DNA from 4 places in the Priestia filamentosa genome. Region 2 is predicted to be linked to each of the others. Evidence: riboswitches for the same ligand, from Rfam matches in the RefSeq annotation. Region 2 holds a riboswitch; each other region holds the start of a gene.
The links. A riboswitch is a leader RNA that binds a small molecule or an ion and turns the genes downstream of it on or off. The one in region 2 is predicted to bind S-adenosylmethionine.
Positions count from the first base shown of each region.

Region 1: another riboswitch for S-adenosylmethionine. It lies ahead of B9N79_RS20555 (5-methyltetrahydropteroyltriglutamate--homocysteine S-methyltransferase); the one in region 2 lies ahead of B9N79_RS13930 (2,3-diketo-5-methylthiopentyl-1-phosphate enolase).
Region 3: another riboswitch for S-adenosylmethionine. It lies ahead of B9N79_RS14650 (trans-sulfuration enzyme family protein); the one in region 2 lies ahead of B9N79_RS13930 (2,3-diketo-5-methylthiopentyl-1-phosphate enolase).
Region 4: another riboswitch for S-adenosylmethionine. It lies ahead of mmuP (S-methylmethionine permease); the one in region 2 lies ahead of B9N79_RS13930 (2,3-diketo-5-methylthiopentyl-1-phosphate enolase).

Region 1 covers NZ_FXAJ01000007.1:37,650-45,406, reverse strand. The annotation lists gene B9N79_RS20575 (ring-cleaving dioxygenase) at 1-765, shown strand, start outside; gene B9N79_RS20570 (flavin reductase family protein) at 788-1,396, shown strand; gene B9N79_RS20565 (ring-cleaving dioxygenase) at 1,436-2,380, shown strand; gene B9N79_RS20560 (alpha/beta hydrolase) at 2,380-2,991, shown strand; SAM riboswitch class I at 3,626-3,726, shown strand; gene B9N79_RS20555 (5-methyltetrahydropteroyltriglutamate--homocysteine S-methyltransferase) at 3,808-4,935, shown strand; gene B9N79_RS20550 (hypothetical protein) at 5,245-5,808, opposite strand; gene B9N79_RS20545 (LOG family protein) at 5,979-6,560, opposite strand; gene B9N79_RS20540 (MazG nucleotide pyrophosphohydrolase domain-containing protein) at 6,661-6,978, shown strand; gene B9N79_RS20535 (aldolase catalytic domain-containing protein) at 7,372-7,757, shown strand, end outside.
Region 2 covers NZ_FXAJ01000003.1:83,565-91,321, forward strand. The annotation lists gene B9N79_RS13925 (pyridoxal phosphate-dependent aminotransferase) at 19-1,191, shown strand; SAM riboswitch class I at 1,268-1,366, shown strand; gene B9N79_RS13930 (2,3-diketo-5-methylthiopentyl-1-phosphate enolase) at 1,438-2,655, shown strand; gene B9N79_RS13935 (2-hydroxy-3-keto-5-methylthiopentenyl-1-phosphate phosphatase) at 2,652-3,314, shown strand; gene B9N79_RS13940 (methylthioribulose 1-phosphate dehydratase) at 3,311-3,943, shown strand; gene B9N79_RS13945 (cupin domain-containing protein) at 3,956-4,480, shown strand; gene B9N79_RS13950 (aspartyl-phosphate phosphatase Spo0E family protein) at 4,850-5,104, shown strand; gene B9N79_RS13955 (ZIP family metal transporter) at 5,259-5,990, opposite strand; gene B9N79_RS13960 (DUF4931 domain-containing protein) at 6,124-6,897, opposite strand; gene B9N79_RS13965 (PAS domain-containing sensor histidine kinase) at 6,974-7,757, opposite strand, start outside.
Region 3 covers NZ_FXAJ01000003.1:220,287-228,043, forward strand. The annotation lists gene B9N79_RS26600 (YppG family protein) at 69-440, shown strand; gene B9N79_RS14640 (DUF3817 domain-containing protein) at 595-888, shown strand; gene B9N79_RS14645 (RIO1 family regulatory kinase/ATPase domain-containing protein) at 1,007-1,642, shown strand; SAM riboswitch class I at 2,139-2,248, shown strand; gene B9N79_RS14650 (trans-sulfuration enzyme family protein) at 2,319-3,494, shown strand; gene B9N79_RS14655 (trans-sulfuration enzyme family protein) at 3,448-4,614, shown strand; gene B9N79_RS14660 (hypothetical protein) at 4,648-4,908, opposite strand; gene B9N79_RS14665 (APC family permease) at 4,989-6,596, opposite strand; gene B9N79_RS14670 (hypothetical protein) at 7,175-7,411, shown strand; gene B9N79_RS14675 (YjcZ family sporulation protein) at 7,457-7,537, opposite strand; gene B9N79_RS14680 (molybdenum cofactor guanylyltransferase) at 7,736-7,757, shown strand, end outside.
Region 4 covers NZ_FXAJ01000008.1:68,857-76,613, reverse strand. The annotation lists gene B9N79_RS21740 (MurR/RpiR family transcriptional regulator) at 1-612, shown strand, start outside; gene B9N79_RS21735 (M20 family metallopeptidase) at 664-1,836, shown strand; gene B9N79_RS21730 (YitT family protein) at 1,875-2,492, opposite strand; gene B9N79_RS26280 (hypothetical protein) at 2,851-3,009, opposite strand; gene mmuM (homocysteine S-methyltransferase) at 3,173-4,120, opposite strand; gene mmuP (S-methylmethionine permease) at 4,092-5,510, opposite strand; SAM riboswitch class I at 5,598-5,703, opposite strand; gene B9N79_RS21715 (GGDEF domain-containing response regulator) at 5,849-7,447, opposite strand.

The sequences.
Region 1 (7,757 bases), on a different contig from region 2:
ACCATTATTACTTTCTTTCCATGGGCAGGTGCTCGCCAAGGTACGATAGGAGCGGGTCAAGTAGGCGTCACTTCTTATGTAGTTCCTAAAGGTGCTATGGAATTCTGGGAAAAAAGGCTAGAAAAATTCAATGTTGCGTTTACTAGAATGGAACGCTTTGGAGAATACTATTTAGAATTTGATGACCCTCATGGTCTTCACTTGGAGATTGTTGAAAGAGAAGAAGGCGAACTCAATACATGGAGTTTTGGTGATGTAACACCTGAAGTCGCTATTAAAGGGTTTGGGGGAGCAACTTTACTATCAACTCAACCTAATAAAACAGCAGAATTATTGGGAAAGGTAATGGGTCTTGAATTAGTCGGTAAAGAAGGAGACTTCGCTCGTTACCGTTCTACAGCTGAGTTAGGAAATATTATTGATCTTAAATTGACTACTATTGGACGTGGACAAATGGGTGTCGGTACCGTACACCATATTGCATGGCGAGCTATTGACGATGAAGATCAACTAGATTGGCAAGAATATATTGCAACAAATGGTTATGGTGTCACACCTGTACGAGATAGAAATTATTTTAATGCGATTTACTTTAAAGAACATGGCGAAATCCTGTTTGAAATTGCAACTGATCCTCCAGGATTTGCTCATGATGAATCACAAGAGACAATGGGCGAAAATTTGATGCTTCCATTACAATATGAGCCTCAGAGAGAGAAAATTGAACAAGTGTTACTGCCGTTTGAAGTAAGAGAACTAGACTAATGTTGCGAAAGGGATGATTTCTTTGCTTTCAATTGAGCCAGGTTCTATGTCCGAAAGAGAAATTTATAAATTTCTAATAGGGAGCATTATACCTAGACCTATTGCTTTCGTCACTACGATTTCAAAAGACGGTAATTTAAATGGTGCCCCATTTAGTTACTTTAATATTGTATCATCGAACCCGCCTATGATTTCTCTATCTATTCAACGCTCTGCGGGGAAACAAAAGGATACAGCGAGAAATATCATCGAGTCTAAGCAATTTGTTGTGCATATTGTTGACGAACAAAATGTTGAGAAAATAAATCAAACAGCTGCAAGTCTACCTTCTAATCAAAGTGAGATTGAGTTAGCTAATTTAACTCCCATAGAGAGTGTAAAGATTTCGGTACCCGGTGTAAAGGAAGCGAAAATTCGAATGGAATGTTCATTAGAGCATTCCTTAGAATTGGGAGGTTCAGATACCCCTGGATGCGATTTGATTATAGGAAAAGTCGTTCAATTTCATATTGAAGAGGATATTTATAAAAATGGAAGAATCAATCCTAATGGATTGGCTGCAGTAAGTCGGTTAGCTGGAAATGATTATGCGAAAATTGGTGAAATCTTTGAAGTAAAAAGACCTAAATAAATCCTTATAAAATCCCATGGATGAAACGGAGAGGATAAAATGCAAAAAACCTCAGGTATCCATCATATCTCAGCAATGGTAAACGATGCTCAACGAAATATCGACTTTTATGCAGGCGTACTTGGGTTACGACTTGTTAAAAAAACTATCAATTTTGATCGACCGGAAGTCTACCATCTGTATTTTGGGGATGAAACAGGTCAACCAGGTAGTGTTATTACTTTTTTTCCATGGGCTAAACAGCTAAAAGGTCGAATTGGGACGGGGCAAGTTGGTGTGACTAACTATGTTATACCAAAGGGTTCGCTTTCCTTTTGGGAGAATAGGTTACGGAAGTTCAGAGTCGAATTTACTTCTTCCATTCGCTTTGGTGAAAAATATTTACAATTTAATGATCCTGATGGACTCCAACTTGAATTAACAGAACGAGACGGGGGACCGGCGAATACTTGGAACTTTGGAGGAGTTGGAGCTGAACATGCGATTAAAGGGTTTGGTGGTGCTGTTTTGTATTCTTCACAGCCGCATAAAACAACCCACGTGCTAGAAAATATTTTGGGATTAGAATGCATGGGCCAAGAAAAAGAATTTCTTAGATTTAAATCTGAAGGTTCTATAGGGAATACGATTGATATCCGGTTAAATCCTTCAGTTCGGGGGTTGATGGGAGCAGGAACGGTTCATCATATAGCATGGCGAGCTATTGACGAGGAAGATCATCAAATGTGGAGAGCACTTCTTCTAGAAAACGGGTATTATCCAACTGAAATTCTCGATCGAAACTATTTCAAAGCTCTTTATTTTCATGAAGAAGGAGGAATCCTCTTCGAAATAGCAACTGATCCACCAGGTTTTTCAGTGGATGAACCTATCCATGAACTTGGAAAAAAACTGATGTTGCCATCTTGGTTAGAGTCAAAAAGAGAAGAATTAGAAGAAACCTTACCGCAAGTAGAGGTTCGTGTTCTGGAGGGGGATAAATAATGAAGCATATTTTCAATAAAGGGAAAGATTCCACAAAACCAACATTATTATTACTACATGGTACTGGTGGAAATGAATTAGATTTGTTGCCTATCGCAGGAAGAATTGATGATGAGGCTTCTGTCTTAAGTGTTCGAGGAAATGTATTAGAAAATGGAATGCCTCGATTCTTCAGAAGATTGGCTGAAGGGGTATTTGATGAAGAAGACCTTATTTTCCGAACAAAAGAATTAAATGAATTTCTTGATGAGGCAGCAGAAAAATATAGTTTTGATCGTGATAATATTGTCGCCATTGGCTACTCAAATGGAGCGAATATAGCAGCTAGTTTATTATTTCACTACCAAAATGCTTTAAAGAGTGCTATTCTTCATCACCCTATGGTACCGAGAAAAGGGATTGATCTTCCGGACTTATCAGGTAAGTTTGTGTTTATTGCTGCTGGGACAAATGATCCGATTTGCTCGCCAATGGAATCGAATGAGCTTCAATCCTTATTAGAAAAAGCTAATGCACATGTAGAACTTCATTGGGAGAATAAAGGCCATCAATTAACAATTGAAGAGGTAGAAGCTGCAAGCCAGTGGTATCAAAAAATACAGTCGAAATAGTGTAAATGAGTAGGCATGACATTATATCTTGTGATAAATGGAAGCAAAGTGTTCACAGTTAATCAGCTAACTTATAAATTCGATAAGAGGTAATGACTCGAAAATCTTAGAATTTAATACAATAAAGATATTTTGTGAAACATTACCTTTAATAAGGAATGCCACATTGAGTGGATGATTCACTCACCCAGATTTAGATAAGTATCAATTAAATCAGCTTAATCTACCTTAAAAAATAAGACATTTACACATTATATCTAAAAAAAGTGCAAACTCGTTGATTAATAACGGGTGTGCGCTTTTTGATTACTGATGGTCAGATGGCCGAGTAAATTAATAAGCATAATTATTTTAAAGTATTCTTTTATTTTTATAATGAATGGATAGTAATAATAGGGATACTAAGGGTAGAATGCATAATAAGCAAAGGTTTTTAGTCTGTTATTCATATCCTCAAACCGTTTTGGTACTGTATTTTATCTTGACAAATGAAGAGAATGGTTTAAATTCACAGGAAAGAAAGAGAAATTAAATATAAGATGAAAGTCAACATTAAAATCAGTGAGAAATAAATTTTTATTTGACAAGCTAATAAAACAGGTGTAACCTATTTTTAAGTTAAATAAATTGAATATTCTTATCTCGAGAGGTGGAGGGACTGGCCCTAGGAAACCTCGGCAGCGGACTATTAAAGTACTGTGCCAATTCCAGTAGCGATTTGCTTGAAGATAAGAAGAGCACCCATTATGACAATTACCCTCTTCTTATTTTTAAGAAGAGGTTTTTTAATTTTGAAAGAAAGAAGGAAATGAAATTATGACAAAGACATTAGTAAAAGCTCCATTTAAAGCAGATCACGTAGGTAGTTTTTTAAGAACAGCACCTCTTAAAGAAGCAAGAACAGCTTATGCAAATGGAGAGATTGATAAGGATGCCTTAAAAGCTGTAGAAGATAAAGAAATTGAAAAGCTTGTCCAAAAACAAATTGAGACAGGCCTTAAATCGATTACTGATGGTGAATTTAGACGCTCTTGGTGGCATTTAGACTTTTTATCAGGCTTAGAAGGTGTAGAGGAGTTTGAAACGGAATATATCAGTCAATTTAAAGGGGCAAAAACAAAAAATAAGGCTATTAAAGTAGTTGGTAAAGTGAGTTTCAACCATCATTATATGCTAGAACACTTCACGTTTTTAAAAGAAGCTGTCGAACAATATGGTGATGGAAGCCAAGTTGCTAAATTCTCCATTCCAAGTCCTAACATGTTATTCACTAGAATTCAAGAGGATTCATATTATGGGGGGAACCGTGAGCAGTTTTATAATGATACAGTAGCTGCTTATCAAAAAGCCATTCAAGCTTTTTATGATGCGGGATGCCGTTATCTACAATTAGATGATACTTCTTGGATTGATTTTGTTTCGGAAGAACGTATAAAAGCAGTTGTTGAAAAGCTTGGCATGGATGTACAGGATATTATTGATACGAGAGTAAGCTGCTTAAACGATGCGATTTCTAAGAAGCCTGAGGATATGCTGATCACAATGCATATTTGCCGTGGGAATTTCAGATCTACTTATATCACAAGTGGCGGCTACGATAATATCTCGGATGCAATCTTCGCTAACTTAAATGTAGACGGACTTTTCCTTGAATATGATGACAACCGTTCAGGTGATTTTGAACCATTAAAAAACTTTACTCGTAATAACCAAACCGTTGTACTAGGATTAATAACATCTAAATTTGCTAAACTAGAAAATCCTGAAACAATTAAAGAAAGAATTCAAGAGGCAAGCCAATACATACCTCTAGAAAACTTATCACTAAGTCCTCAATGTGGATTTGCAAGTACAGAAGAAGGAAACGAGTTAACAGAAGAAGAACAATGGAATAAAATCAGTCATGTAATTAAAATCGCTCAAGATGTTTGGGAAAATAACTAAAGAGTGATTTTTACAAAACCTTTCCTTTCACTTAGGAGGGGTTTTTAATCGAAGGTTTTGGTGCAAAGTCATCCATTCAAACAATCTCTAAAACCTGGATATATTAATCCTAGTCACCTACAAAAGATGGGTAATCAGTAAGAAAAAACAACAACTTAAGATGAGCTTTGTATAATTTAAAAATGGTTTGTAAAAGTATATATAAACAAAAATAAAAAGCGCAGGCTTGATGTTACTGAGCAAGTTTGCGCTTTTATTACTTCCTTTAGATTGTATATTAACTAGCATTTGCAGATCATATTCATCCATTTATGATTGTGAGGAATCTAAATTATCGAGTTTCCAATGAGCATTTGCAAACGGATCATTTTTACTATCTATGTATAAATAGAAGTTTTCTAATTCCTCTATAGCCTTAATTGAAAAGGAAACATCAAAAACTATAGATTGTCCTTGAGGGAGATTTGTAAACTTCTGAGCGTCGTTAGGAAGAGCTTTTCCTATAAATTTTTGGTTTGTTTTCTCATTTTCTATCCAAAATTCTAAAGGCAAAAGGGTAACACCTGTACCATCGTCATGAACATTCTTCACTTCAACTTGAGCCTTAATGGTACCTGAACCTTCATTGGTTTTTTCGTATGTCCCATCTAAAACAGAAACACCATAATCTCCGCCTTTTACATTTTCTCCGTAGAAGAGAATTCCCTTTTCTAATTCCTCAATTTCTAACTGTTGTTGCTGCTCTTCAGGAGATAGAGTATTTTCAACTTCTTTTGAAGGTTCAACTTGAGCAGTTTCTTTTTCTTCACTACAGGCTGTCATTAAGCTTGTAAGTATAAATGCCGCGCATGTTACTTTTAAAAAAGATTTCATAAAATTCCCTTTCTATATCCAATATTTAAATCATAAAGATAATTTTACATTAGGGATAAATGTTTATAAAGGAATTATAAGGTTTTTTTATTCTTATAATGTAGATGATGTGAAGTTTAATTGTAAAGAATCTAGAACAGGATTAGTTATGGTCTAATCCCGTTTTCTAGTTAACTCTGAGCTTCTGTAATGTATGTCTTAACAGATGGGGGTTGATATGTATGAAATTGATCAAGCAAGCCTTGTGGTTCTGTATCTACAAGAACCATAGTCCGATATTTTTCTTGTAAGAATTGTTCTTCTGTCATGTGATTAAATAAGGAAACAAGAGGGGTGTAATACTCGTTAATGTTTAAGAGCCCACACGGCTTTTGATGTAATCCTAATTGAGCCCATGTGAAAATTTCAAAGAACTCTTCTAATGTCCCTGGTCCGCCTGGTAATGCAATAAATCCATCTGCAAGTTCAGCCATCTTCGCTTTTCTTTCATGCATCGATTCTACCACAATAAGCTCCGATAGGTTTTTATGAGCAATTTCTCGTTCTTCAAGAAAAGTAGGCATGACTCCAATAACATGACCACCAAATTTTAATACAGAATCTGCAACAGCTCCCATTACCCCAACACTTGCTCCTCCGTATACAAGAGAAATGTCCCGTCTAGCAATTTCCTCTCCTAACTTTTTGGCTTCCTTGATATAAAGATCAGTTGCTCCATTACTAGATCCACAGAATACAGCTATTCTTTTCAAAAGTATCTCCTCCTATTTAAGTCACTGTTATTGATTATACATAATAAGGAATCATTTGTTAAACTTAGTTGAAGTCATAAGATAGAAGGGGAATAATTCAATGAATGTGACAGAGTTTCAGGAATGGGTAAAAGAGTACTATGAAATGAGAGGATGGTCAGATTTAGATATCTTCATTAGAATTGGCTTCTTAGCTGAGGAAACGGGAGAAGTAGCTCGAGCCATCCGCTCTTTAGAAATTGGAAGAGATAGACCGGATGAAGGAAATGGAACCTGGGAGGAACATAAAAAAGAATTAACAGAGGAATTAGGAGATGTACTTGGTAACCTCATTGTAATTGCTAATAAATATGATATCCCACTAGAAGAAATTTTTAAATCGCATAAGGCTAAACTTTCAGAACGATACTCTAGTTAAACGTTAATAGTTACATAGCAAATAAAAATTATAAATGAAAAAGTATAAGGTGAGACAAGGGATACAGTATAGTTAGAATCCTTTGTCTTATTCTTCTACCTAGTATATTTTTTGTTTTTTTTAGAAGGTGAGATGGAGAGTGAGGGGGATAAAATCCTTAATATTAGTCGAATGGTTAGGAGTTATCTTTATGTTAACTCTGCTTCTAGGAAGTATAATATCACCGAAAAGGGTGGATTATATGGGTACAATAGAAATCAATGAGTTTAGAAAATAGATTGACACCTTCAAATGAGTCATGGTATAAACACAATAGGAAACTTTAGTACATAAAAGCGTAAAAGTTAAAAATAATATTAATAAAAGCAGGATAAACAGGAGGAAATTATTTTCATGGAACTTAATAGTAAAATTATAGACTGCACCATTCGTGATGGAGGATTAGTTAACAATTGGGATTTCAGCATCGAATTTGTTCAAGACTTATATAATGGTTTAAGTGCAGCAGGTGTTGAATACATGGAGATCGGCTATAAAAATTCTGCAAAACTTCTTCAAGCGACTGAGCCCAATCCATGGAGATTTCTTGACGATAACTTCTTAAAAGAAATTATCCCTGAGAAAAAGTTCACGAAGCTATCTGCTCTAGTAGATATTGGACGTGTAGATCCAAATGACATTCTACCACGTGAGCAAAGTGTTTTAGATATGATTCGAGTGGCATGCTATATTCGTGAAGTAGATAAAGGCTTAGAGCTTGTGCAAATGTTTCACGATTT
Region 2 (7,757 bases):
TTCGAGAGGTTGTTTATGATGAAAATATTTCAGCAGTCAGATCGTTTAAAAGGTTTACCAGAACAGTTTTTTGCTTCTCTTGTTAAAAAAGTAGCAAAAGAGGCAAGTGAAGGACATGACTTAATTAATTTTGGTCAGGGAAATCCAGATAAGCCGACTCCTGAGCATATTGTAAAGGCGCTTCAAGAAGCAAGTAATAATCCTCACTTTCACGGTTATCCACCTTTTCAAGGCCACGGTTTTTTAAAAGAGGCTGCAGCCTCTTTTTATAAACAAGAATATGGAGTAACAATCGATCCAACAAAAGAAGTAGCCATTTTATTTGGCGGAAAAGCAGGATTGGTTGAAATTCCCCAGTGTTTGCTTAATAAAGGGGATGGTGTCCTTATTCCAGATCCGGGTTATCCGGACTATTTATCAGGGGTTGCGCTAGCTGGCGCAACATTAACTAAAATGCCTTTAACAGAGCAAAATGATTTTTTACCTGACTATAGTTCGCTGTCAGAGGAAGATAAGCAACGTGCTAAGCTGATGTTTTTAAACTATCCAAATAATCCCACAGGTGCTGTTGCTTCAAAAGAGTTTTTTGAAGATACGGTGAGCTTTGCCGACAAAAATGATATCTGTGTTGTTCACGATTTTGCTTATGGAGCAATCGGATTTGATGGCAAGAAGCCAAGAAGTTTTTTGCAAACTGAAGGAGCAAAAGACGTTGGGATTGAGATTTATACGTTTTCTAAAACATTTAATATGGCAGGATGGCGCATTGCTTTTGCAGTTGGAAACGAGAGTGTTATTAAAGCAATTGAACTTTTACAAGATCACCTTTATGTTAGTATTTTTAGTCCTATTCAAAAAGCGGCCGAAGTTGCGCTTCTGCATAGTCATAAAAGTGTTCAGGACCTTTTGTCTCTTTATGAGAGAAGACGTGAAGTTTGGGTAGGAGGATTGCAAAATATCGGATGGGATGTAAAAGCTCCAGCAGGCTCTTTTTTTGCTTGGCTTCGTGTCCCTAAAGGATATACATCAACGGAATTTTCCGATCTACTCTTGAAGAAAGCACATGTTGTGGTAGCTCCTGGAATTGGTTTTGGCGAGCATGGCGAAGGATATGTACGAACAGGATTGCTAACAGAGGAAACGCGAATCCGAGAAGCTATTAAGCGAATTAAGGGATTAGGAATTTTCTAAAAATTATTGACAATCTTTTCTTTGAATGTCATAATCCAAAGTGAATTGACTCATAAACAACTAAACATAAATATAATTCTTATCAAGAGTAGGTGGAGGGAATAAGCCCTGTGAAGCCCGGCAACCGGCTATAAAGTACGGTGCTAAATCTTACAGCAATGCTGAGAGATAAGAGGACCATACAAAACCTCTCTTCAATCAGTGATTGAAGAGAGGTTTTATTTTTACATAAAGAGGTGACGCTACATGAGCGAAGTAATTGCAATATATCATAGCATTTTAAAAAATAGAAAAGTCGAAGAACAGGCAGAAAAGATAGCGTTAGGTCTTACTGTTGGTTCATGGACAGACTTGCCTCTTTTAGAAAGAGAGCAGTTAAAACAACACAAAGGTCGCGTTGTGTATTCAGAAATCATTGGAGAAGAAGAGGGAGGTTATAAAGCAGAAATGGCTATTGCTTATCCTTCTGCTAACTTTTCTCATGACATACCAGCTATTTTAACAACAGTTTTTGGAAAACTTTCTTTAGACGGGAAGATTAAACTTGTTGATCTAAAACTTTCAGAAGAACTAACAAAAGTATTTCCAGGACCTCGCTTTGGCATTGAAGAAATACGTACAAAAATTAATGTGCACAATCGTCCTCTAGTGATGAGTATTTTTAAAGGTGTGATTGGACGTGACATGTCCTATTTAAAAAATCAGCTGAAAAACCAGGCATTAGGTGGCGTAGATTTAATTAAGGATGATGAGATTTTATTTGAAAATAAACTCACACCTTTTGAAAATCGAATTAGTGAAGGGAAGAAAGTACTTGATGATGTTTATGAACAAACAGGGAAAAGAACGCTTTATGCTGTAAACTTATCTGGTAAAACATTCGAACTAAAAGATAAAGCAAAGCGTGCTAAAGAACTTAGAGCAGATGCTCTTTTGTTTAACGTGTACTCATATGGCTTAGATGTTTTGCAAGCTCTTCGAGAAGATGAAGAAATCGGGCTGCCAATTATGGCGCACCCAGCGTTCAGTGGTGCAATGACTTCATCACCTTTTTACGGAGTAAGTGCTTCATTGCTTTTTGGAAAGCTTAATCGTTTAGCAGGAGCTGATTTCTCCCTTTTTCCTTCCCCATATGGAAGTGTTGCCCTTGATCATCGTGAGGCAATTAAAACCCATGAATATCTAACAGAAAATAGCTCTTTGAAAAAAGGATGGTCTGTTCCATCAGCTGGGATTCATCCAGGCCTTGTACCTCTTATTTATGATGATTTTGGAAAAGATACAATCATTAATGCTGGTGGAGGCGTACATGGACACCCAAATGGAGCAGTCGGTGGAGGGAAAGCGTTCAGAGCAGCCATTGACGCTGCGGTATCTGGAGTAACATTACAAGAAGCTTCAGAAACAAGCGAAGACCTCAAAGAAGCGATTGAGCTTTGGGGAGCTAAAGAGGTTGTGAAATGAAGAATTTGATCTTGTTTTGTGATTTTGATGGAACGGTTACATTTAAAGATAACATTATTGAAATTATGAAAAAATTTGCGCCGAAAGAATGGGTTTCATTAAAAGATCAAGTGCTTGCTGAAGAAATCCCGATTAAAGATGGAGTTGGAAAGATGTTTAATCTTTTACCATCTTCTCTTAAAGAAGACATGACAGAGTATGTATTAGAAAATGCGCAGATTCGCAATGGCTTCAGTGAGTTTGTTTTGTATGTGAAAGAACATAACATTCCTCTTTATATCGTAAGTGGAGGTATTGATTTTTTTGTTCATCCTATTCTCTCTCCTTATATAGAAAAAGATTTTATCTATTGCAATAAAGGAGATTTTAGCGGAGAGAATGTACAAATTCGCTGGCCACATAGCTGTGATAGTCAGTGCGATAACGGTTGCGGGTGCTGTAAACCATCGCTGTTAAGAACGTTGCAAAAAGATGATGCATTTACAATTGTTATTGGCGACTCTGTCACAGATTTTCAAGCTGCAAAGCAAGCTGATTTCGTAATTGCTAGAGATTACTTGTTAGAGAAATGTGAAACATTAAAGCTACCACATGCTTCATTTGACACGTTTTATGATGTTATCTCTGAGATTAAGCGGGTGAGGGAGGAACTAAAATGAGTGGGTACGAAGAAAAGTGGCTTGAATTAGCTGATATCAAGGATGAATTGGCAGAAAGAGACTGGTTTTTCGGCACAAGCGGTAACTTATCAATTAGAGTAACAGAAAGTCCTACAACATTTCTTGTTACAGCAAGCGGAAAAGATAAGCGCAAACGTACAAATGAAGACTTTTTACTTGTAGATCAACATGGGCTTTCTGTAGAAGAAACAGGGCTTAAACCTTCTGCAGAAACTGTTCTCCATACGGCTATTTATGAGAAAACGAAAGCAGGATGCGTTTTGCATGTGCATACAGTTGATAACAACGTTGTTTCAGAACTTTATGGTGATCAGGGGAAAGTTGTGTTTACAAAGCAGGAGATTATTAAAGCATTAGGACTTTGGGAAGAAGATGCGAAAGTAGAGATTCCAATCATCCCAAATTTTGCGGATTTACAAAAACTTGGAGATGTATTTGAAAAGCATATTAAGGAAGATACAGGAGCTGTATTAATTCGCAATCACGGAATCACAGTATGGGGGAAAACTGCTTTTGAAGCTAAACGTCATTTAGAAGCATATGAGTTTTTATGTAGCTATTTATTAAAGCTTAAGCTTTTTGCAAAACAGATAGAGTTTACAAACTAAGGAGGAGAAAACATGGCAAACATTCGTTTACATAAAACAAATGAGCGTGTTGAAAATCAAGAGGAAGTTGCGGTATTTTTACAAAGTCAAGAAGTAATCTATGAGAATTGGGATATTTCAAAGTTACCTATTCACCTGCAAGAGAATTATCGTTTAAAAGAAGAAGAAAAAGAAGAGATTTTAGCAACATTTAAAGAAGAGATTGCAGACATCTCGGCTCGTCGTGGCTATAAAGCTCAGGATGTTATTTCTTTATCTGCTGCCACTCCAAATCTAGATGAACTGCTAAATAACTTTCAGCGTGAACACCATCATACAGATGATGAAGTTCGATTTATTGTAAGTGGACACGGCATTTTTGTTATCCAAGGAAAAGATGGCCACTTTTTCGATGTTGAGCTTGAACCTGGCGATCTTATTTCCGTTCCTGAAAATATTCAGCATTACTTTACACTTATGGATGACAGAAAAGTTGTTGCAATCCGTATTTTTGTTACAACAGAAGGATGGGTACCAATCTACGCTGATACTAAATAATATACTCTTAAGGAAATGATTTCTGCAAAAATGCAGAAATCATTTTTTATTTAAGTAGGCACACTTTCCTATATAATATATTTATGTTTAGGCGGTATTTTGTGGGGTATTGTTCCAATAAATACTATCATTTTACAAAATCAAAATATACTGTTAATCTAAACAAAAGAATATAGCTATACTCTTAGTAGCTTTTCATATACGTCTTTTTGTATATCACATCTATGCTGTAACATTATGTGAATCATGTTATTTACGACATTTGTTTTACAAAGCTGTTAAGAAGTAATGAAAAAGTTTTTTTTCTTATTGCAAACCTGTTTACAATTTTAGTAGAATTTGTAATGAAGCATAAGGGGGTTACTTTTAATGGCAAGGGAGGATAAAATGTTGCAAACGTATAGTGATGGTAAAGCAGAGGCACTGCTGGGCGAAATTTTACACAAAAGACAAGAGATGTGTAAACTTGCTGAGCAAAAAGGTTATACACATAAAGATACCATTTTCTGCAGCCAAGAATTGGACGAGCTATTAAATAGATATCAGCGATGTCTTGAACAAAAGCAGGAAGACAAGAGGCCTTTCTTTACTATTTTACCAACGTCACTTGCTTTTTCTAAATAAATGATTTGTTTTATCGTTTTTCAACATAGAGAAGAGAAAAGCTTAACAACTAAGAGTTTATGATTATTATAGAATATACTGAGAACATTTGTATAAAAAATGTATATAAAAAGCCTGATTGAATGGATCGTAATTCAATCAGGCTTTTTATAATTTAAAACAAATTGATGAGCAGAATCATGGAAAGAACACCAATAATAAAAGAATGAGTGGATGTCTGTTCATTCCCATCTCCATGACTTTCTGGAATCAGTTCTTTATAAATGATATAAAGCATCGCTCCTGCTGCAAAAGCAAGGCCATAGGAAACAAGAGAATCGAAGAAAGATGTAAGATAAAAGCCAAGAAGACCCGCAACTATTTCTACAGTACCTGTTAGTGTTGCTATAATAAAAGCTTTGAAACGGTGCATTTTTTGTTGCACTAAAAATAAAGCAACAAGCAACCCTTCAGGCGCGTTTTGTAACCCGATGGCAAGCGCGATTAAGTTACCTGTATTATCCACATCAGAAGCATAGCTAACTCCAACGGAAAGACCTTCTGGAATGTTGTGCAAAGTAATCGCTGCAACGATCAGAAAAGCTTTCTCATCAAACTGAATGCCTGTTTTTTGGTGTTCTAAATTAATATGAGGAATATTCCGTTCAAGTAATGTTAAAGCAAGGGTTCCTAACAATAATCCAATCGTTAAAGGGAAAAGACCGCCTGTTTGTAAAGACTCTGGAATAAGACTCATTGTAGCAGCAGCTGTCATAACACCGGCTGTAAAAGCTAATAAAATATCACGCCATTTGTGTGTTAAGAGATGTTGAATAAATAAGATTGGAAGAGCTCCTAAGCCTGTTGAAAGAGCTGATAAAATGCTCCCGATTAAAACTTCCTTCATAAATGTTTAAGCTCCTTTAATAGTCGTCAATGATCAGAGAGAGTCACTTTTTTACCATATGCATAAGAAGGGCTGTCTTGTGCTGTAATAATAAGCTATATTCCGTTCAAAGAAGGAATATAGCTTATTTAAGTTATTTTTTTTGAGAAAAGTACAGTTCTTGAACTTGGTGGACGACGTCTGAGAGCTTGTTAGAAACTTGAGCAATATCGTAGCCCATAAAAAGAGGAGATGTTGAAAATCGCGGTAGAATTTTCACAACAACTTCCTTATTTCGAAGGGGATAGAAAAATAAATTATAACTCGTACAATTTCTATGAAAATGATGTAATACATAGTGAACAGCCGTTTGTAGCAAATCAGCAAATATTGTTTGTTCTCCGTCTTGTTTTAAGTGAACATTAAATTCGAAAAAACCAACTCTTGGGAGAGTAGAAAGATTAAATATTATCCCGTTCTCCTCATGAATAGTTAATCCTTCGAACTGTCGCTCGTCTAATTCTCTATAAGCATCAACATTTTTAAGTCCTACAATTTGCATGTGTGGATGACGTAAAGAACCTCCAGACATAGGACCATGGTTTTTGAAAAACAGAACAGATTTATATTCGCTATTTTCCTGCATTTCTTTCCACTTTTCCAACGCAAAATCGATGAGCTTATGAAGGTGTTCTTTTGAATATAAAGAAAGCTCTGAGGTGCATTCATCTGTTTCAATAATGACGGTTTGAAATGCATCTTGTAAAACTGGATACTTGTTCTCAAGCCAAATAATGGAGTCTTTTTGGTCCATAATGTGAGTGAGAGCTTCTACATTACAAAACGGACAAGGATTTTGTCTGTTAACAATTGTTTCGGGTTTTTGTTTTCCAATAGATGAATCAAAAATAAGATGTGATCGTGTCATATTTTCACCACTAACCTATACATAGATTTCTTTTATTATCGCAAATGAGAGAGTAAAACGAAAGCAACATGAATTTTTAGCTTTCGGTATGCTCTGTTTGAATTGGGATTGTGACAATAACATTTGTTCCTTTTCCTACTGTACTATCGATTTCAATTGTCCCATCAATAGCTTCAATAATTCGTTTGCAAACAACAAGTCCAAGTCCAGTTCCTGTATCTTTCATCGTAAAGAAAGGGTGGAAAATTTTCGAAAGTATTTCTTTGGATATCCCAGTCCCTGTATCTTGGACATGCAAGATGGCAACTTCTTGTCTTTTGGAAAGAGAAAGGGTTAATGTTCCTCCCTCTGGCATTGAATCTAAGGCATTTTTTGCTAAATTCAGAACAACTTGTTTTAAATGATCTCTTGTACAAAGAACATAAAGAGGCTCTGGAGGAAGAGTTGTTATGACCTCGATATTATGTAAGTTGGCTTCTGATTTTATAATAGGTGTAACATCGGATAGTATTTGTTGTAGATGATAGTATCCTTGTTTTTCTACGACAGGTTTGCCAAGAATAAGAAATTCACTAACAATTTCATTGATTCGTTCAATTTCTGTTTGTATAACTGAAAAATAAAACTGATCTTGTTCTCCTTTATGTTTTTCGCTTAAAAGGGCCACAAGACCTTTAATTCCTGTTAAGGGATTTCGAATTTCATGTGCAGTACTTGCTGCAAGAGTTCCGACAAGTTCAAGTTTTTGAGCTTCATTTTGGATTCTTTCTTGAAGCGCCTGTCTTTTTAGCATCCTAATTCTAAAATTTAAAAAAAGAACGCTCATCACAATAAAAGAACCAAAAAAGGAAAAAGCAAAG
Region 3 (7,757 bases), 140 kb from region 2:
AATTACGTATTCACGTCTGCCTAGGCTGTTTACATAGTATAAGAATGAAAAGAGAGGGGGAAGAACGGATGAGAAGAGTTCATCAATACAGATATGCACCTATTCAAAATTACGGAAATCCCTATTTGTATCAAAGTCATCCATATGTAAACAACACTCAATTTGTAGATGTTCCTTATACTCCTAACATGTACAATCAACATATAACAACGGGTGGATACATGCCACAGCAAAATATGTATGAACAAGGTCAGCCTCACTACTATCCTAAGCAGTGGATGCAAACAAAAAGCCAGCCACCGCAAATTTTAGCACAATTTAAGAACAGCGATGGTACGTATAATATGGATAAAATGATGAATACAGCAGGTCAAATGATGAACGCTGTTAACCAGCTATCAACGGTTTTTAAAGGTGTTACGTCGATTTTTAAAGTATAGGAAAAAGCCGGGAACTCCCGGCTTCTTAATGTCATGAAACTGTCACAGGAACAAGGTGATAAAAGATTTGTAACTTTGGTATACTAAAAACGTAAGCACATAAAAAATGAATTTGGACATACATAAATAAAAACAATACGAAGGAGACGATAATATGATGAACTCTCCACTCGGTGGAATGAGGTTTGTAGGACTTATTGAAGGGCTTTCTCTCTTAGCTCTTTTAGGAATTGCAATGCCGCTTAAGTATATGGCAAACATCCCTGAAGTTGTAACAGTTGTTGGTTCTATTCATGGGGGATTGTTTGTTTTATATATTTTAATGGTTGGTTATGTCACGATGAAAGTACGTTGGTCATATAAATGGATTGTAAGTGCTTTGTTAGCATCTGTTATTCCATTTGGTAATTTTATTTTAGATACAAAGCTACGCAAATTCTCAGCTTAAAAAAGTCATCTCAAAAGAGCTTTTACCAAAGGTAAGAGCTCTTTTTTTTAAAAGCATATTATTATGGAAAGTGTGAAATTTGTAGTATGTTTGAAAAAAGAGTGAAGGGGGAAAAAATGTGAGGGAAGCTTCAGAACTCGTAGAGGAAGTTAAGTTCCAAAAAAAAGGCTCTTCATACTCTCTTATTCACCTACCAAGAGAATTAAAAGTAATAGGAACAGGGAGAAGTGCGTGGGCTTTTAAAGTGAAAAATGAAAATAAAGTGATTAAACTATTTTTTCCTTCTTTTGATCACTTAGCGCAAAAAGAGGGAGAAGTGTATGAAAAATTATCACATTCTCTCACTTTTCCTGAAATATATGAAGTTGGGCCAAACTATATTGTAATGGAATATATTAAAGGCAAAACGTTTTATCAGTGTTTAACAACAGGTGTGAGAATTCCTACAAAAGCAATTGAAGAGGTAGAAAAAGGACTTGCCTTTGCACGCTCGAAAGGATTAAACCCTTCAGATATTCATTTACACAATCTTATTCTAACGAAGGATAAAGAAGTTCGTATCATTGATGTTGTACGCTATACTCAGAAGAAAACATGCTATCAGTGGCGCGATTTAGCAAGAGCATATCGCTATTTTTATCAAAAATCTTATTTCCCAAAAAAGTTTCCAAAATGGTTTTTAGAAGCAATTGCTTATTTATATAAATACTGCAAACGTCTTAGTCAGTATCGAAATAATAAGGAGCTGAAATAATTATGGGAAGATTGAGTAAAATTATCAGATTACTGAAGAATCCTAAAGTCCAAAGAGCTATTAAAAAAGGTGTTCCAATTGTAAAAAAAGAGCTTCAAAAGCGTAAAAAGAGATAGAAAGGAACAAACTCACAAGATTAGATGTTCCTACGTTTGTCTATAATGATAAAAATAGGATAGAGGAGGAATAAGGCAATGGACTTTCCTTTATATGAGGCAACAAAAAGCGTAGCAGAATACAATGAACTAGTGAGTGAAAGCTTAAGAAGATGGGACTGTACTGTATACTCCATCACTGCTTTTTTATATGAGTAAAAGAAACAGCAGAGACATTCGTTTCTGCTGTTTTTTTAATATATCCTTAAAATAACATATAGTAGAAAACCCTTTTGAATAGTGTGTATATTTAACCTTTTTAGAAAACTTCGTTGACAAACACTCATATTTTTACTAAAGTAAGATTAATTACTTAACAAAATCAATGAATTATAAATTTACTCTTATCAAGAGTGGCGGAGGGACTGGCCCGATGAAGCCCGGCAACCATCAAGTAATATACTTGAACGGTGCCAATTCCTGTAGAACAAATTGTTCTTACAGATGAGAGATTTCGGATTAGCCGCTCTTTCATTTGTAAAGAGTGGCTTTTTTATATTGAGGAAGAAAGGGAGAATATTATGCGTATTGAAACAGAGTTAGTAAGGTCAGGAATGAAAAGAGATGCTGCAACAGGTTCACTTACAACGCCAATTTATCAGGCATCTACATTTGAACACCCTCGTTTAGGAGAAAGTACAGGTTACGATTATTCTAGAACAGCCAATCCTACTAGAACATCGCTTGAAGAAGCAATTGCGGTTCTTGAAAAAGGAGAAATAGGAGTTGCTTTTTCATCAGGTATGGCTGCTATCTCAGCCATTTTCCTTCTCCTTGAAAAAGGCGATCATCTTATTATCTCGAAAGACTTATATGGTGGAACATATCGTATTCTTGAAGATATTGTGAAGAAAAGTGACGTAGAGGTTACATATGTTAACACTGAAAATACAGAAGAGATAAAAAGAAATGTAAAAGAAAATACAAGAGCTCTATTTATTGAAACACCAACAAATCCACTTATGCACGTTACAGATTTGCATGAAGCAATTGCTATCGCAAAAGAACATGATCTTCTAACAATTGTTGATAACACATTTATGTCTCCATATCTACAGCAGCCACTTGTACTTGGTGCAGATCTTGTTGTGCATAGTGCAAGTAAGTATATCGGCGGGCACAATGATGTTATTGGTGGACTTGTTGTTAGTCGATGTTGTGAGCTTGGTGAAAAAATTCGCTTTTTTCAAAATGCTATTGGTGCTATTCTTGGACCGCAGGAATGTTTTCTCCTTCTTCGTGGCTTAAAAACATTGGCACTAAGAATGGATCGTCACGAGGAAAATGCTTTGAAAATTGCTCAGTGGCTTGAAGAACAAGATTTAATTGATAAAGTATTTTATCCAGGGTTAGAGAGTCATCCAGGCTATAACGTAATGAAGAAGCAAGCAAAAGGCTTTGGAGGAATGCTTTCCTTCTCTGTAAAAGAAGAAGCACTAGTGCCGTTCTTATTAGAACATCTTCAAGTAGTTACGTTTGCTGAGAGCCTAGGAGGCGTTGAAACATTAATTACGTTCCCTGCACGCCAAACACATGCCGATATCCCAGAGGATGTTCGAAATGAAATTGGAGTAACGAATTGCTTGCTTCGTTTATCAGTTGGTATTGAGCATGGAGAAGATTTAATTCAAGACTTTAAGGAGAGATTTGATGAGTACAAAAGATCAGAAGTTCAGCACAAAGCTTATACACGCTAAAACTCATGTTGAAGAGCCATTTGGTTCTGTCAATGTGCCTATTTATCAAGTAACTACGTTTAATCAGCAAAAAAATAACCGCTACGATTATTCTCGATCAGGTAACCCTACACGAGAAGCTCTAGAACATACTGTTGCATCTTTAGAAAACGGAACGTATGGATTTGCTTTTTCATCAGGTATGGCTGCTATTTCTTCCGTTTTATGCTTGTTAAAAAGTGGAGACGAAATTATCGTTTCACACGATGTATATGGGGGAACATTCAGAGCGGTTACACAGCTTTTCACTAATTTTAATATTAAAGCTGTGTTTGCTAATACAACAGATATTAAAGAAGTAGAACAACATATTACAGAAAAAACAAAAGCGATTTTATTTGAGACTCCATCAAATCCGTTTTTACACGTAACAGATATTAAAGAAATTGTGCGCGTTGCAAAAGATCATGATTTATTTACAATTATGGATAATACGTTTATGACGCCATACTTACAAAAACCGCTTGATAAAGGCGTAGATATTGTCGTTCATAGCGCAACGAAATATCTTGGAGGTCACAGTGATGTTGTAGCTGGAGTTGCCATTACAAATAGCGAAGAGTTTGCTGGGAAAATTGGATTTGTACAAAACGCTTTTGGAGCAATTTTAAGTCCTAATGATAGTTGGCTTCTATTAAGAGGGATTAAGACACTAAAAGTACGTCTAGATCAGCAACAAAAGTCAGCTTTAGAGCTTGCGCAGTGGTTAAGTGATAACTCGCAAGTAGATGAGGTGTATTATCCAGGACTTCCATCTCATCCACAGCACAACTTAGCAAGTGAGCAAGCAAGTGGCTACGGGGCTATCATTTCCTTTAAATTAAAAGATAAAGAAGTAGCAAAAGAGACGCTTAATCATGTTGTTCTCTCTTCCGTTGGAGTAAGCCTTGGAGCAGTAGAGAGCATTTTAACGCATCCTGCTACAATGACTCATGCAAGTATGCCTCTAGAAGATAAAGAAGAACGAGGCATTACAGAGCATCTTCTTCGTATTTCAGTTGGCCTTGAAGATGTTGAGGATTTAAAAGAAGATTTAAAACAAGCATTTGAGAAAGCGGAAAAGGCTTTTTCGTATAAATAAAAAATAAACGTCAAGGAATGAATTCCTTGACGTTTATTTTATCGCATCATAAATTTGTTCATACAAAGCTTTTAATGCTTGCTTTGTCTCATTTTCTAAAGAGGACTGTTCAATTCGAGTAAGGGCAGTTGTAAGCTGAACTTCTTTTGCTTTACGAATACGAGGGTGTGACCATGCTGAACTTAAATCTTCTTTTATAAGCTCTTTAAGTTTTTCTTCCGCTTCTTTATAGGAAGAAAGCTGGCGGTTGTTCCAAAGAGATAAATAAGCTTTTAATAAGCCTTCATAGTTCATTTTAATAGCTCCTTTGTGAAAAATAAAAGCTGCCAGAAGGCAGCTTTTATTTTAACTTTATCCAGTTTGTAAAACAAGCGTTATTTAGCAGGTTCTGCTTTAACTTCAGCTTCCGCTTTCTCTTCAGGTGTAGGCTCATCATTATCAATAATTGCTTTTGGCAATCCGCTATATTTAGCCCAGTAGTAAATAGCTAATGCTACTATAGCGACAAGAATTAAGTCTACAGGATTTTTTAATGTCTCTGTTCCTCCACCAAATGAACCAAGGTAAGAAATAACAAGCATGATAACGTAATAAGCAATTAACCACCAAGCAGATTTTAATTGTTGTGCTAAGCTTACTTCTTTTGTTGGCACATATTTAGAGAAGATAAGGTATAGAACAAACATAACAAGCTGAGAACCTAATAACCAAGAGTTTGTTTTCCATCCTGACCAATATACGATAAAGCTTGCAAAGATAAATGAAAGGGGTGCGATAACGCTCATCCCTTTAAGTTTAAACGGTTTTTTTAGGTCTTTTGCATTTACTCTAAACGCAGCAGATGAAATGGGAGCTACTACATATGAAAGAATAAGGGCAACCGAACAAACGTTAACAAGCGCGTCCCATGATGGGAATGGTAATGTCCAGAATACAGATAGTCCGAATGAAAGCCATAGAGAAGGACGAGGAATTCCTGTTCCTTTGTCTACCTTTGAGAACGTTTTGAAAAGAGTTCCAGTACGTGACCATGCATAAACGAGACGAGATGCTGTATTCATAAAGATGTTTCCACTCGCTCCTGGAGAAACAACAGCGTCTAACACAACAATGACAGCTAACCAACCTAAACCTAATGCAATGGCAATATCTTTAAACGGAAGTGAAAATTTATCAGCAATTTGTGCCCAGTCGTTACCGATCATATCTGTTGGAATACTTCCGAGGAAAAGAACTTGCATTGCTGTATAAATAAGAGCTGAAAGAATAATACAAACAACTAACGCAATCGGAATGTTACGCTGTGGGTTTTTCACCTCACTTGCAATTGAAACAATTGGATGTAAGCCAAGGTAAGCAAACATTACGCCACCTGTTGCAATTGCTGTTTGAACTCCTTGTCCACCAAATGGGGCAAACCCAGCTACTGAGAAGTTAGCTGATTTAAAATGGAAAGCAAGAATAACGATAATTGTTACAGGAACTAAATATTTAAAAACTGAAATAATAGCGTTTGCTTTTGTAAATGCTTTAACACTCCAGTAGTTCAGTAAGAAAAATAGAGCGAGTAAAGCAAACTGCAACAGCCATCCAATAACAGTTGGTGACTCTGAATTAGCTTTTGTTAACCCTGGGAACCAGAACGCTAAATATTGACGAACTGCCGTTACTTCAATCGAAACTAGGCTTGTATAGGCGATAATCGTTACAAAAGAAATGAGATACCCAACTAACGGACCGTGTGAATATACTGGGTACCGAAGAATTCCACCTGTACGAGGTAATGCTGCCCCGAGCTCAGCATAAACGAGACCAATTAAAAGAATAATGGCCCCCCCGATTAACCAAGAAAAACTTCCTACTGGACCTGCTTTTGAAGCAACACTACTTACAGCAAAAAGCCAAGCTGAACCGAAGATTGCTCCTAATCCAATAAGAATAAGATCAAATAATGATATGGACTTTTTAAAATTTCCAGACATCAACTTCCTCCTTAAAACATTACAAAACTTACGACTAATGTGGTTTATAAGAACATAAAATCTTTTTACTTATTTTCTCGCAATGATGGGCTCATTACGCCTGAAATAAAATGGAAAGTTTTCGGTTCCTCCTCTCTCGAGATATTGAGAAGAGTACGGTAGTTCAATATCTCCACAACTCTGTAATTTTTTTCACATTTTTCTTCTTACGTCATATTGACACAAAAACAAAAATATGAATAAATCGCTTATGGTTTCTAAACCTAACAAAATATTACCCATTGTTCAAGGTTCTAAACCTATTGTTGTGAAAACTGAAACTTTGTTGTACCGCTTGCTGTATATGATGTAAGCGCTATCTTTAATTAATTAAAATAAAACTATTCTGACATTTATCTTTCTTGATGTTTTGTTTTGCTATAAAGAGAAATGTACATAGGTTTTTATCTAGAAAACGAAAGAAATATTCTAGGACAACCAATGCTGTTCATAAGTATGAAGATAAGCAGAATATAAAGGAGGAGACTATTATTTCACAACGTGAGGAGAACCAACGAGATGGGCAAAAAAGAGGATTTGTGAAAAATACGTCAAATGAGGTAAATGAGCTTTTTCATAAAACAGTTGACACAGCAAACAATATTGTTAAAGGCGTATCTGGAAAAGGTGGATTAGTTGGAAAGGTAACAGATACATCTTCGAACATTTTAAAAGGAACATCAAGCAAGGCAAACGAGATGATTGGGAAATCTGCAGATACAACTGGGAAAATGGTTAAGAAGACTAAAAATAAATTTTTTGGCCCTAAAAAATAAAAAAGAGCCTCTGAGCTTACAAGCGCTCAGAGGCTCTTTTTCTTCTTAGTAAGTGTAAGAAGTACCGATGATGATAAGCAAGATGAACAAAACGACAACTAATGCAAAGCCGGAATTAAAGCCCATTTTATTGCCCTCCTTTGTTTCTAAAGTAAATCTAACTTCCCTCTTTCTTTCTGTACTTTTAGCTTATGCAAAATAACATAAAACGTATAGGTTAATGAATTAGACAAGTTGCCCGTTTTTACGAAGTAACCTTAAACGCGTGCATTGAGGTACTGAAAAAACTGTGACATAATCAACTAAAAAAGGAAGGGGAATTCTATGGACATAGCAGGGGTGTTAC
Region 4 (7,757 bases), on a different contig from region 2:
CCTGTTCAACAAATTAATGAAAAAATTTTAGAAGACGATGATGAAAAAACAGTATCTCAAAAAATTTTTCATTCAAACATCCGAACACTTGAAAATACGCTTGAAATATTAGAGCAATCATCTATTCAAAAAGCAGTACAATTTTTGCTTCAAGCACGCCGCATTCATTTCTTTGGAATAGGAGGATCCAGCGTCATCGCAATGGATGCTTATCACAAATTCATCCGTTCAGGTATCGATTCCTTTGCTTTTATTGATTCACATTTTCAACGCATGTCTGCTTCACAGCTCACTGAAAAAGATGCAGCTGTCTTCATCTCCCATTCAGGCTCTAATAAAGAGATCATGGAAATTTTAGATGTTGCTAAAAAGAATGGAGTTAAAACAATTGGTATTACAAGCTTTCCAAAATCGCCTTTAAGTCAAGGCGTAAATGTGGCGCTTTATACAAGCTCTGAAGAAACAGAATATCGTTCTGAAGCACTTGCTTCTAGGATTGGTCAATTGAGCCTTATTGATGCTCTTTATGCGAATATTATGATGCTAAATAAACAGAAAGCAGAGGTGTCCTTAGAGAAAGTAAGGGATGCTATTTCAAATACAAGAATGTAAAGCTTGATAAGAAAATAAGGATAAAGAAACGATATCGGAGGGATAAAGGTTATGAAAGAACAGTTAGCCCGTTTAGAAGATATTTACCCTGAAATAGTAGAATTGCGTCGCTATTTTCATCAATATCCTGAACTCTCATTTCGTGAAGTACAAACTCCTGCTAAGATCGCAGATTATTTAAAATCATTAGGGTTAGATGTAAAAACAGGTGTTGGAGGAAACGGAGTTGTCGGATTTCTAAAAGGTGGTGCTCAAGGAAAAACAGTTGCTTTACGTGCTGATTTTGATGCTCTTCCGATCCAAGATGAAAAAGATGTTCCATATAAATCCAAAAATCCAGGGGTTATGCACGCATGTGGACATGATGCTCATACCGCAACACTCCTTGGCGTTGCTAAGGTTCTCTCTGAAATGAGGGATAGGCTTTGTGGAAATGTCGTATTTATCCATCAATTTGCGGAAGAAATAACGCCTGGTGGAGCAAAACCAATGATTGAAGATGGATGTCTTGATGGTGTGGATGTTATTTTTGGCACACACCTTTGGACGCCTATCCCAATTGGGGAAATTGGATACCGTAGCGGAGAATTTATGGCAGCTGCAGACCGATTTGATATTACAATTAATGGAAAGGGGGGCCATGGGGCTTCCCCTCATGATACAGTTGATCCAATTGCAATCGGAACTTCACTCGTTCAAGCCCTCCAGCACATTGTAAGCAGACGTGTTGATCCTTTAAAGCCCACTGTCTTAACTGTATCCTCTTTCCAAGCCGGTGATGCTTTTAATGTTATTCCGCAAAAAGCTACCATCAGAGGTACGGTTCGAACTTTTGATGAAGAAGTACAACATTTTATTCAACAAGAGATGGAAAAAATCACAGAAGGTATTTGCCAACAAGGTGGAGCTTCCTACGATTTTGCATATCAAAAAGGGTATCCTGCTGTAATCAATCATTCTTATGAGACAAATTTAGTTGCAGAACATGCTTCACTTATTGTTGGGCCTTCCAATACAAAAGAAATTTTACCGAATATGGGTGGAGAAGATTTCGCTTATTATCTTCAAAAAGTACCAGGTGCATACTTTTTTACTGGTGCAGGCAATGAAAAGAAAAAAGCAAATTATCCTCACCATCATCCTAAATTTGATATTGATGAGAAATCAATGCTTATTGCAGCAAAAATGCTGACTTCCCTTACTCTTTCTTATTTACAACCTTAATTAAATGAGCCATATCAAGGGATTGATATGGCTCTAAGCTATTGATCTTGGACAGACAAGTCAATAATATTATAGGCAATAAAGTACGTAACAAGAGAGTAAAAGGCTTCTCTCATTCCAAATACAAAAATAGAACTTCCAAAGATAATAAAATTAAAGATCATCACATATTGACCGATAGAGAATCTTGTTCTCTTACTTAATAAAATAGCTAAAATCTCCGTCCCATCTAAAGCTCCTCCATAACGAATAATCAATCCTATTCCAAGCCCTAAAATTGTTCCTCCTACGCCAATTACAACAAAAGGGTTTGTTGTAAGAACCGGGTATGGTTTCAACAAAAACATTCCGCTCCATAATGCAAAAATGGCAAGCATACTTAGAAATACAAATCGCCTTCCCATATATTGATATCCTACAAGAAGAAAAGGACTATTTAATAAAAGAAGAAGAGGGCCTGCTTCAAAAGATGAAAGGTGAGAGAGAATGAGGCTTACCCCAACAATCCCCCCATCAATAACGCTGTTTCTCACGAGGAAAAGCTCCAAAGAAACGGCAACAAGCATTGCTCCACAAAGAACAAAAAAAATTCTCCTGTATAAAGATGTTTTTCTAACACTGCTTTGAATTACATATTTCAATCGTTCAACGTACATATACGCCCCCTATCCAAACCTCTTCCGTACTTGTCCATAGTTCAATATATTCTTCAACCAAAAGAACATGACGGTTTTCTCGAGAAGGTGCATAAAACTATTTATCTCGCTTATAAAAAAGACTTAATAATATACCAAATATTAAATGGCCCAGAAGCCAAAATCCTAAAGAAGGTAAAGAATAAAGGGAGGGGGTTCTCTCTGACATAGTTGTAGAAGGATATAGAAGAAGACCAATACACATTGCCATCATCATTGTTGCTATTCTGCCCTTTTTCTTCGTTAGATTGATTTTTTGAAGCACAACAAACCAAACAACAGAAACAATAACAGCTACTATAAGGTGAAGAATAAGCTCTCATGGTTCATTTGATGTTACCAGTTTTAACAATGGTATATAATCTACATTTAGTAACAATGTATAAACTCGAAGGTGAGTTAATTCTTCAATTCCTTTTAAAAAAACACTCATTATGATACCTGAAATAATTCCACCTATAAAAGCTCTCCATTTCATATTTTGTTCTCCTTTTTTCTATGTTCTTGTCTATAGTGGAGCACTTGCAAAAGTCCTACGAGATGTAATTACAAAAGGAACTCATCCACTTATGAAACTCTATAGACAAAAGCGGATCAACTTATAGAAAAAGCGTTTCTAAGCTAGCTTAGAAACGCTTTGTTTAGGCTCTAAATGTATGAGCAAGCTCTTTAATATGCTGGGGAGAAGTACGACAGCACCCTCCAATCAAACGGGCTCCTGCTTCATACCAATCTTTCGATTCTTCATGAAATCCTTTTCCTGTTGAAGAGCCATGCCACGTTTTCGTTTCAGCATCATACATCTCTCCTGAGTTGGGATAAACAATAATAGGCTTGCCACTGTAGTGATGAAGAGTGTGAATAGCCTCTGTAACAACATTTGTAGCGGCACAGTTCACACCAACTGCAACAATCTGAGGATGTTCCTTAAAAGCTTCTGCACACACTTTAAGCGCACTTCCATCACTAATCTCCTTCTCATTTTTCAGAGAGAAAGAGAGCCAAGCATAAGCAGATGGAAACTTTTCCAAAAGACCAGACAGGACTTTTGCTTCCTGCAAAGAAGGAATAGTTTCAAATGCAAGAACATCTGCTCCTGCTTCAATCAGCACTTTAATTCTTGGTTCATGAAAAGCTCGAAGGGTTTCATCATCAACCCCATAGTTTCCAACGTATTCAGAACCATCTGCGAGGTATGCTCCATATGGTCCAACAGATGCTGCGACAATAGGTTTTGGCCTCCCATTGCTCTTGTGTTCATTCCAGAAATCATCACGTGCCCTCTTGGCAAGATCTACCGTTTTTTTAATAAGCCTAATTCCCTCTTCTTCTTGAATTCCTCGCTGTTTAAAGCCATCAATTGTTGCTTGATAGCTTGCTGTAATGGCACAATCTGCTCCAGCAAGAAAGTATTCCTTATGAACTTTATATATAAGTTCTGGATTTTCGATAAGAACACGTGCAGACCAGAGAGGATCATTAAGGTCACAGCCATATCCTTCTAGTTCTGTTGCAAGTGCTCCATCTACAATTAAAGTTTGATACTGTTCTAGAATGTTTTTAACTGGATCTTTTCTCTCCACTAGCATATTCAATAGGCTCCTTTTTCTTCTTAAAATGTTGAGTTGTGTAATATACGATATAGCATAAAATAATAAATGGAAGGCCGCAATACAAGGCTATACGCTGTGTTGGATCAAAAGCAATCCCAATACATGATGCTAAACAAAGTAAAAATGATGCAATAGGGACAAATGGATAAAGCGGTGTTTTGTATGCTAAATCTTCAACAGAGTTTCCTTCTCGAATATAACAGCGGCGGAAGAAAAGCTGTGAAAGACTAATGCTCATCCAAACTATAACAACGGCAAGTCCTGAGATAGAGACGAGAACAATATATACGGTATCAGGAGCAATAATGCTTGAAAATAAAGCAAGCACCCCTCCAACCATACTCAAAATTACAGCGTAAATTGGAACACCTCTCTTTGTTAATTTTGCAAAGATGGGTGAAATTGTTTTTTGATCAGCAAGTGACCAGAGCATTCTAGATGAAGCATAGAGCCCTGAGTTTGCTGCTGATAGAATAGCTGTTAGAATGACAAAGTTCATAATATCTGCTGCGTATGGGACACCTATTTTTTCAAGAACAGCAACAAATGGACTTTCTACAACTCCTGCTTCTGAACTTGGTAAGAATGCTGCCAAAATAACAATCGTTCCAACAAAGAAAATAATAAGTCGGAATAATGTTGTACGAATAGCCTTAGGAATGTTCTTCTCCGGATCAGCTGTTTCCCCAGCTGCAACTCCAATAAGCTCTGTTCCTGAAAAAGCAAAGTTAACTGCAAGCATCGTCATTACAAGAGCTAATGCTCCATTTGGAAAAAGACCTTCACTCGTTATATTAGAGAAAAACGGAGCAGCTTCTGAATGCTCAAGCGGAATAATACCAAACATTGCTCCTGCTCCTAGGATAATAAAAAATACAATGGCTAAAACTTTAATAGATGAAAACCAAAACTCTGATTCTGCAAAAAATTTGACTGTTAAAGCATTAAGAACAAAAATCAAAACAGCAAATAATGCGCTCCATATCCATACATTAATAGATGGAAACCAACGCTGCATAAGCAGCCCTGCTGCTGTAAACTCCGATCCAAGTGCAACCGTCCATGTTAACCAATAAAGCCATGCAACAGCATACCCAGTTCCTGGACCGATATATTTAGCTGCATATGCATGGAATGCGCCTGTTTCAGGCATGTGGACAGAAAGTTCTCCTAAACATAGCATTACAAGATAGACAACGACGGCACCAACAAGATAAGAAAGAATAGTGCCAAAGGGGCCTGCCTGTTGAATTGTATAACCAGAGCTTAGGAAAAGACCTGTTCCAATAACTCCGCCAAGTGAAAGCATTACAAGATGTCTTTCTTTCATTTTCCTTTGAAATTCCTGTTTTGGTTGAGCTCCCATGCTGATTCTCCTTCATATTTCAATTAAAAACCCAATAAAAAACGCATCCAATTTTTTGGATGCGTTACTGACAAATAAAAACGTACGGTCCTATCTATCAGGCTAAATCACCCGCTGGAATTAGCACAGTGTCTATAATTGACCTGTTGCTGAAGCTTCAAAGGGCCAGTCCCTCCACCTCTCTGGATAAGAATTCAATTTTCATAACTATATCGTTCTCTTTATTAATTGTCAATACCATTCTAATAGTTCAGAATAATCACATATTACGCATCTAAAAAAGAACAGACAAACCTGCTCGTTTCAATCAACTTCCCTTATTTTCTTCATTACTAGCGTTAAAACATTCTGCTCATTAATTTTCCTACTCTTGTTTCCAACTCTAATAAGTTGAATGGTTTTATCATATAATCATCTGCCCCAAGTTGAAGTGCTCTTGCCACATCTTCCTTACTGTTTCCTGAAGTAAGCAGAATTACTTTATAAAGGCCTTGTTGTTCTTGATTATACAGCCATTTTAGCACTTCTAATCCATCTATAATCCCATCTAAAATCACAAGACACGAATCCTCCTCTGCTATATGCCATTTAGAATTCATAAAATCTTTTCCATTTTTAAATGTTTTAACTTCAAGAACTGTCTGCTGGTGAGGAAGCTTTGTTAAAATACCTTTGATAATCGTTCTAATAATTGGATCATTATCGACTACTGCTACTTTCAATACTTTTTGAGGTAAAAAACTATATAAGGACTCTGCCTTCTGTACCCGATTCCGGCCTTTTTTCTTTACCTCATAAAGAGCATTATCTGCTAGTTGTAACCAGTATTCGAGTGTATTTACATTGTTTACCTCTACAATCCCTGAGGAGAATGTGCAAAAAAATGTCCTTTTTCCTTCAAATGATAACTCTTTAAATTTCACTCGTAACCGATCAATCACCTCATACCCTTCCTGAATATTTGTTTTCGGAAAAAGAATGATGAATTCTTCTCCCCCAAAACGAACCACAATGTCATTCATACGTGTTTCCTCTTTTAAAAAGCGAGCAAAGGCTTTTAAGATTTCATCTCCAACAAGGTGGCCATGTGTATCATTAATTTTCTTGAAATGATCAATATCTAAAACAGCTAAACAGTATGGTTCTCTAGAACGATTCCTTTCATTTTGCAGCCGTTCGTAAGCTTGATTTAAATATTTACGATTATACACATGTGTCAACTCATCAAGAAGTAACAGATCATGAAATTGCTTTTTTCTGTCTAATTGCCTTTGAATACGCACAATAAACTCTGTTATATCAAACGGTTTCTGAATAAAGTCATCTGCCCCTTTTTGGTAACTATTAATGCGTGCTTCTTTTCCTCCATCAACACTTACTATCAAAGTTGGAATGAATTGTTGTTTAAGCTTTCCATTTAGAAACTCAAGCAATTCAAGTCCATTTTTCTCCCTCATATGAATATCCATAATCACACAATCCGGTTTCATATCATAAAGAGCAGAGGCAGCCTTTTGAGGATTTGCTACTACAATGACACACCAATCAGCTTCTTCTTCTAATTTTTCTTTCATATACATTAAAAAAGATGTGTCATTATCAATTAATAAGATGACGGCACTCTCTTTTTGTTGTTCATTGGTCTTTTTCGGAAAGTCGATTACTTCTTGATGATCATATGCGTAGCAAAGCTGGATCACATTAAATATATAGCGCTCTACACTTTCCATTTCCAACTCTTCTTTATCTATAACTTCTAGCTCATCCATTAGCTCTCTTGCCTTTGTTCCGATTTTCTCCCAACCTATTATTGCAGCTGTTTCTACCATAGAATGAAGAAATCTGTAAATCTCTTCATGAGAAATGAAAGAAACAACTTCCCACTCTTTTAGCTGTTTTCGTATATTTTTCAAAAAGTACTGCTTATATTTTTCCATTTCTAATCTCCTTGTTGAAAGAAGTTGGTATAGAAAGAAGAAACTCTCTATCTTCACATAAAAAGATTTCTTGCTTTTATTATAAAATATTTTCCATTAGTATAGTATTTTCCCCAAATAAACTTCCTTTTACTGAAATAAAAAAATTGAAAGTAGCTAGCTTCATAATTCCTCTTCTAATCGTATAAATTCACGCTTTGTTTCTCCTGTATTAGTATTAATTTCAAAAACAATCAAAGCGTATGATATAAGCGATTTAAATAGAGATTGACAACTACATAAATCGACATTATATTAAAAATATAGTTAG